3 regions of the Allobosea sp. 29B genome follow, and region 2 is predicted to be linked to each of the others. Evidence: predicted binding sites of a transcription regulator. Region 2 holds the regulator's gene; each other region holds the start of a gene.
What was found. The regulator LexA, encoded in region 2, represses DNA repair genes until DNA is damaged. The targets are predictions, from matches to a motif close to TGTTCNNNNTGTGTTCNG.
Positions count from the first base shown of each region.

Region 1: a site for LexA is predicted at 1,314-1,331, ahead of rmuC (DNA recombination protein RmuC). Genes of this name have one in related genera too.
Region 3: a site for LexA is predicted at 1,149-1,166, ahead of uvrA (excinuclease ABC subunit UvrA). Genes of this name have one in related genera too.

Region 1 covers NZ_LR733817.1:3,211,200-3,213,465, forward strand. The annotation lists gene GV161_RS15605 (MFS transporter) at 1-1, opposite strand, end outside; gene rmuC (DNA recombination protein RmuC) at 97-1,281, opposite strand; gene def (peptide deformylase) at 1,396-1,929, shown strand; gene fmt (methionyl-tRNA formyltransferase) at 1,949-2,266, shown strand, end outside.
Region 2 covers NZ_LR733817.1:5,407,318-5,409,583, forward strand. The annotation lists gene glp (gephyrin-like molybdotransferase Glp) at 1-388, shown strand, start outside; gene lexA (transcriptional repressor LexA) at 638-1,372, shown strand; gene GV161_RS26200 (ComEC/Rec2 family competence protein) at 1,366-2,266, opposite strand, start outside.
Region 3 covers NZ_LR733817.1:4,502,387-4,504,652, forward strand. The annotation lists gene uvrA (excinuclease ABC subunit UvrA) at 1-998, opposite strand, end outside; gene GV161_RS21960 (MFS transporter) at 1,190-2,266, opposite strand, start outside.

The sequences.
Region 1 (2,266 bases), 2.2 Mb from region 2:
CGGCTGGCGGCCTCCGATGCGGTCTGGGAAGGCCTGCAACTCAACGCCGGAATGTGATCTCGCCATGGCGACCGGGACGAATAGCGTCGCGCCGCGTCACTCCGCCGCCTTCAGCCTCTCAGCCTTGGCGAAGGGTAGCTGCGGCTCGTTCGGCCTGACGTCGTCGAATTCGAGCGCGCCGATCTTCTCGGCCCGGCCGGTGACCTTTCCGGTCGAGGTCTTGATCTGGGCGACGTCGTCTTGCGCCTGGCGGAAGTGGCTGTCGAGCTTGTCGACCCGGTCGCCGAGGCGGCGGACATCGTCGAGCAGCTTGCCGACTTCGGACTGGATCACCTGCGCTTCCTCGCGCATGCGCGCATCGCGTACCAGCGACTGCATCAGCTGGATCGCCAGCGCCAGCAGCGAGGGCGAGACGATCATCACGCGTGCCCGGTGCGCCTTCTGGATGATATCGTCGAAATGCTCGTGCAGGTCGGCATAGATCGCCTCCGACGGCACGAAGAGCAGCGCCATGTCCTGTGTCTCGCCGGGCAGGAAATAGCGTTCGGCGATGTCCTTGACGTGCTGGCCGACATCGGCGCGCACCCGTGCCGAAGCCTGCTTCTTCGCCTCCTCGCCGCGTGCCTCGCGCAGCATGGTGAAGCTCTCCAGCGGGAATTTCGCGTCGATGACGAGGCCGCGCCCGTCGCCCGGCAGGGTGACCAGACAGTCCGGTCGCTTGCCGGTCGAGAGCGTTGGTTGAAACGAGAAGAAAGCCGCTGGAAGACCGTCGCGGATGATCGCCTCCATCCGGCCCTGGCCATAGGCGCCGCGCGCCTGCTTGTTGGCGAGCACGTCCTTCAGCGTCACCACTTCGCTGGTGAGCTCGGTCAGGTTCTTCTGGGCGTTGTCGATGACGGCCAGGCGCTCCTGCAGCTTGCCGAGGCTCTCATTGGTCTGGCGGACATTCTGTTCCAGCCCGGCGCCGACCTGCTGGCGCAGGCCGTCCATCCGTTCGGCCATGATGCGGGCGAGGTCGCCCTGCCGGGTCGAGAGGATCTCGGCCATCGTCTGCATGCGGCCGCTGAGCTCGGCCTGCTGCCGGTTCATCTCGGCGACCTTGTCGTCCATCTCGCGAGCACGCTCGGCCGCCATCGCCGCCTCGATCTCGCGCCGGCGCGCCGCGCGCCAGGACGAAAGCAGTGCCAGCACCAGCAAAGCGAGCGTCAGTCCGGCGAAGCCGAAGGCAGCCTCGGCCCAGTTCACGGGGCGCTCCAGCAGGACGAAGGCGATCTGGTTCATGCCGCAAGCCTACACGATCTCGGCCGTAAATCTAGAACATAAGCGGAACAGTTTGACCGCTTCGTCACAAGTGCTTATGTCGCGGCAACTCCTGAAAACGTCCCAGAGCGCCCTATGGCTATCCGCCCCCTCGTCATCCTGCCCGACTCGATGCTGCGCAAGGTTTCCGCACCGATCGGCGACATCACGCCGGAGATCCGCAAGCTGGCGGACGACATGCTGGAGACGATGTATGACGCGCCGGGAATCGGCCTCGCCGCGATCCAGGTCGGCGAGCCAGTCCGCCTTGTTACGCTGGACGTCTCGAAGAAGGCGGAGGAAGGCGAGGAGCAGGAGCGCGAGCCGATGGTCCTCATCAACCCCGAAGTGACCTGGCGCTCGGAGGAATTCAGCTCCTATGAGGAGGGCTGCCTCTCGATCCCCGAATATTACGAGGAGGTCGAGCGGCCGGCGCGGGTCAAGGTCACCTATCGCGATCTCGACGGCAAGGCGCAGGAGATCGAGGCCGATGGCCTGCTCGCCACCTGCCTGCAACATGAGATCGACCATCTCAACGGCGTGCTCTTCATCGACTACCTGTCACGGCTGAAGCGCGACCGAGTCAACAAGCGCTTCGCCAAGGCGGCGAAACGGGAGAGCGCGGCCTGACCGGTCGGGGCAAAACACTATGAGCTTGCGCGTCATCTTCATGGGCACGCCGGATTTCGCCGTGCCCACCCTGACCGAGATCATCGGCCAGGGCCACGAGGTCGTCTCCGTCTACACCCGCGCTCCGGCGCCGGCCGGGCGCGGCATGGAGCTGCGGCCCTCGCCGGTCCAGGTCACGGCCGAGCGCTTCGGCATCCCGGTGTTCTCGCCGAAGACGCTGAAGACGCCCGAGGCGGTCGAGATCATGGCCTCGCACCAGGCCGATGTCGCCGTCGTCGTCGCCTATGGCCTGATCCTGCCCAAGGCGATCCTGGAGGTGCCGGAACTCGGCTGCCTC
Region 2 (2,266 bases):
CGCGATGCGCCCGGGCAAGCCGATGATGATGGGCCGGCTCGGACCGATGGTCGCGCTCGGCCTGCCCGGAAACCCGGTCTCCTCGATCGTCTGCGGCCATCTCTTCGCGATGCCGCTGGTCGAAGCCCTGCTCGGCATCGCCGAGCCCGAGCGCGATCGCAGCGAAGCCGCCATCCTCGCCGTCGATCTGCCGGCCAATGACGAGCGCCAGGACTATCTGCGCGCCACTGTCGAGACCATCGATGGCGAGCGGCGGGTCAGGCCCTTCGCCAAGCAGGATTCCTCGATGCTGGCGAACCTGTCGCGCGCCGAAGCCCTGGTGATCCGCCCGGCCTTTGCCGAAGCGGCCAAAGCGGGCGATCCCTGCCGGATCATCCGGTTGCGCTAGCCAGAGTTCCAATCCTCACACCTTGTCATTCCGGACAAGCCGCGTCAGCGGCGCCGATCCGGGATCCATTCCGGAACCTCATTCGGAAAGGCTCCGGAATGGATCCCGGGTCTCCCATTCGGTCGCCCGGGATGACAACGCTCTGGAAGCATGCGTTCTGCTCGGGCAATCCCTTGCGGAACACAAAGCGAACAGCTATGGTGTTCGTGCTTTGTTTCGATTCTAGCCCGAGAGGCGAGCGGCGCGACCATGCTGACACGCAAACAGTTCGAACTGCTTCGCTTCATCCATGAGCGCCTGCGCGAATCCGGCGTGCCGCCCTCCTTCGACGAGATGAAGGATGCGCTCGACCTGCGCTCCAAGTCGGGCATTCATCGCCTGATCATGGCGCTGGAGGAGCGCGGCTTCATTCGCCGGCTTCCGAACCGGGCCCGCGCCCTCGAAGTCATCAAGATGCCGGACGGCATCGGCGGACCGCAGGCGCAGCGCGGCCGCTTCAGCCCCTCCATTGTCCAGGGCGGCCTTGGCCAGACCCCGCCTGCCCCCGCCCCGGCAGCCACTCTGGCAAAGCCGCGCCCGGCTGCTGAAGAGAACGGGCGTTCGACGGTTTCCATTCCCGTCATGGGCCGCATCGCTGCCGGCACGCCGATCTCGGCGATACAGGATCGCAGCCATAGCGTTACGATGCCGGCCGACATGCTCGGCGGCGGCGAGCATTACGCCCTCGAAGTCCGCGGCGATTCGATGATCGAAGCCGGCATCCTCGACGGCGACACCGTCGTGATCCGCAAGCAGGACACCGCCAATACTGGCGACATCATCGTCGCCCTGATCGACGACGAGGAAGCGACGCTGAAGCGGCTGCGCAAGCGCGGCTCCTCGATCGCGCTCGAGGCCGCCAACCCCGCCTACGAGACGCGCGTGCTCGGGCCCGACCGGGTCAAGATCCAGGGCCGGCTCGTCAACCTGATGCGGCGCTACTGAAGCGCCTCGGCATCCTGTGCCGACTCCGCAGCTGCTGCGGCAGTTGCCGGAGCAGGTGTTGATTCGGGCGCTGGCCTCGGTTCCGGTCGCGCCCGGGTCCATGGACGCAGGCGCGTGACCTCGTCGGCCGTATAGGCGCGCCAGCCGCCACCAGCCGCGTGATAGGCGGTGGCGCCGTCGCGGATGAGCGCGCTGCGGTCGATCAGGCGGGCAGCGCAAGGGGCTGTCCAATAAAGTGACGTCACCACGAGGTCGGCGCGCTGGCAGTCTTCGACCAAGGCAATGCGGTCGCGCGTATAGGCGACGCTGCGCCCGTCCGGCAGGCGGATGATGCAGCCGCGCGCATCGCAAGCGGCGCCATTGCGCAGCGCCGCATCGTCAGGCGCGCGCGAATCGCCGTCGGCATGCAGCCATTGCGTCAGCACGAAGCGGCTCGGCTTGCCGGCCAGCACCATCTTCCCCTCCTGCCCCCGCACCAGCACGCCCGAGCCGTCACGCTCGATCAGGATGTCGGGCCGTGACGGAGCCGAGGCCAGCGCCAGCCCGCCGACCAAGGGCAGCGCGGCAAGGAAGCGCAGCGCCGTCGTCCACAAGGTCAGCCAGAGCAGCGACAGCGAGAACAGGATCAGGGCGGTCGAGCCGAAAGCAGGCAGCACTACGGTCGAGCGGTCGATGCCGGCGACCCAATGGGCAAGCTGGAGCACATAGCCGGAGGCCCAGCCCATCAGCGCCCAGGCCGGCCAGTCGAGCCCGAACGGATAGGCGAGCACGCCGAAGACCGCGGCGGGCATCACGATCAGCGAGACGAAGGGCAGCGCCAGCGCATTGCCGAGCAGGCCGAACGGGTTGAAGGTCTGGAAATGGTAGACGCCATAAGGCGCCGTCGCCGCGGTC
Region 3 (2,266 bases), 900 kb from region 2:
TAATAGGGCGAGGTCGACTTGGCCCAGGGCGCGATCGCGCCCTTCTTCAGCGAGAGCGAGTGATCCGGGACGATCATCTCCGGATCGATCCGCATCTCGTGGCCAAGGCCGTCGCAGGCCGGGCAGGCGCCGAACGGATTGTTGAATGAGAACAGGCGCGGCTCGATCTCGGGGATGGTGAAGCCGGAGACCGGGCAGGCGAATTTCGAGGAGAAGGTGACGCGGCGGGCCTCGCCGTTCTCCTCCTTCTCGTCGGCATATTCGAAGACGGCGATGCCCTCGGCGAGGTCGAGCGCCTGCTCCAGCGAGTCGGCGAGGCGGGCGCCGAGATCGGGCCGGATGACGATACGATCGACCACCACGTCGATGTCGTGCTTGAACTTCTTGTCGAGCGCCGGCGCGTCGGGGATCTCGTAGAACTCGCCATTGACCTTGACGCGCTGGAAGCCGCGCTTCAGCCAGTCGGCCATCTCCTTGCGGAACTCACCCTTGCGGCCGCGCACCACCGGCGCGAGCAGGTAGCCGCGCGTCTTCTCCGGCAGTTCGACCAGCCGGTCGACCATCTGCTGCACGGTCTGGCTCTCGATCGGCAGGCCGGTCGCGGGCGAATAGGGGATGCCGGCGCGCGCCCAGAGCAGGCGCATATAGTCGTGGATCTCGGTGACGGTGCCGACGGTCGAGCGCGGGTTCTTCGAAGTCGTCTTCTGCTCGATCGAGATGGCGGGAGAGAGCCCGTCGATCTGGTCGACATCGGGCTTCTGCATCATCTCGAGGAACTGGCGGGCATAGGCCGAGAGCGACTCGACATAGCGGCGCTGGCCTTCCGCATAGATCGTGTCGAAGGCGAGCGAGGATTTGCCCGAGCCGGAAAGCCCGGTGAACACCACGAGCTTGTCGCGCGGGATCGCGAGGTCGATGTTCTTGAGATTGTGCTCGCGCGCGCCGCGCACCGAGATGACGCGGGCGTTCGGATCGGCCGCACGGTTGCGATCGAACATGTCTTCCAGCGTCGCGGCCTGTTCGGCGAGCGTGGTCTTGCGAGCCATGGTGGTGTCCGAATTGAGCTTAAGCCGTACAGATAGGGCAATCGCCGGGCCATGCCAGTGCGGCCGGGCGAGAGGCGGGCATGAGTAGCACGCAGCCGCCGATGTTGCCGCATTGTTCTTGTGGGGTGTGCTGACAGCGATTGTCAGGAGCGTGGCAGGCCGCGGAAGCGCCGCCGCAGCAGGATCGCCGAGACCAGCATGGCCAGCGCCAGCGTCCCGGACAGGATCAGCGCTGCCGAGGCGCCATAACGCTCGATCAGCAAGGCATAGGCGAGCGGCGAGGCAGCCGAGAGGAAGAAGCCGGGCGCCAGCAGGCGGCCGACATAGGCGCCATAGCTTTTCGGATCGAACAGCATCAGCGGCAGCGTGCCGCGCGTGATCGTCAGCACGCCGTTGCCGGCGCCGTAGCAGAATGCGAAAGCGAGCGCCGCAAAGGCACTCGCGCCGCCGGCGAGGCCGACGACGAAGCAGAGCGGCAGCACCAGGCAGGCGACGAGGTTGAGGTCGAACGGGCTGGTCTTCGCCCCGAACAGCACCTCGCCGAGCCGCGCCAGCGACTGGCCGATGCCGCGGGTCGAGCCGATCCAGACCGCGGCCGCGGCCGGCAGGCCGAGTCCCGCGAGGATGCCGATCATATGGGCGGACATGCCGGCATTGAGGATGCCCGCGAAGGTAACGATCAGCGCATAGAGCAGGCCGGCGAAGCGGGTATCGGCCGGGCTGAGCGTGACGACCGGCTTCGCGGCTGCGTCGGACAAAGGCCGCGCCGAGACGGTCGGCAGCGTCAGATGCAGCGGCAAGGTGAGCAGCGCGAAGCCGGCATAGGCGATCAGCGCGCCGCGCCAGCCGAACTGCTCGGCGAGCGCATGACCGAGCGGCCAGAACACGGTCGAGGCGAGGCCGCCGAGCAGGGTGATCTGGGCGATCGGCCGGCGCGCGGCGCCGCCGCCGATCCGGGCCAGCGCCGCGAAGGCGGCATCGTAGAGGCTGAGCCGCATGGCGAGGCCGAGGCAGAGCCAGGCGGCGTAATAGGCGGCGATCGTATGGGCAAAGGCGAGGCCGAGGCAGCCGACGGCGGTAAGCACCGAGCCCACGCACATCACGGTGCGGCCGCCATGGCGGTCGATCAGGCGGCCGACCGTGCCGGAGGTCAGCCCCATCACCAGCAGGCCGGCCGAGAGCCCACCATGGATGATCGCCTGCGACCAGCCGAGCTCGCT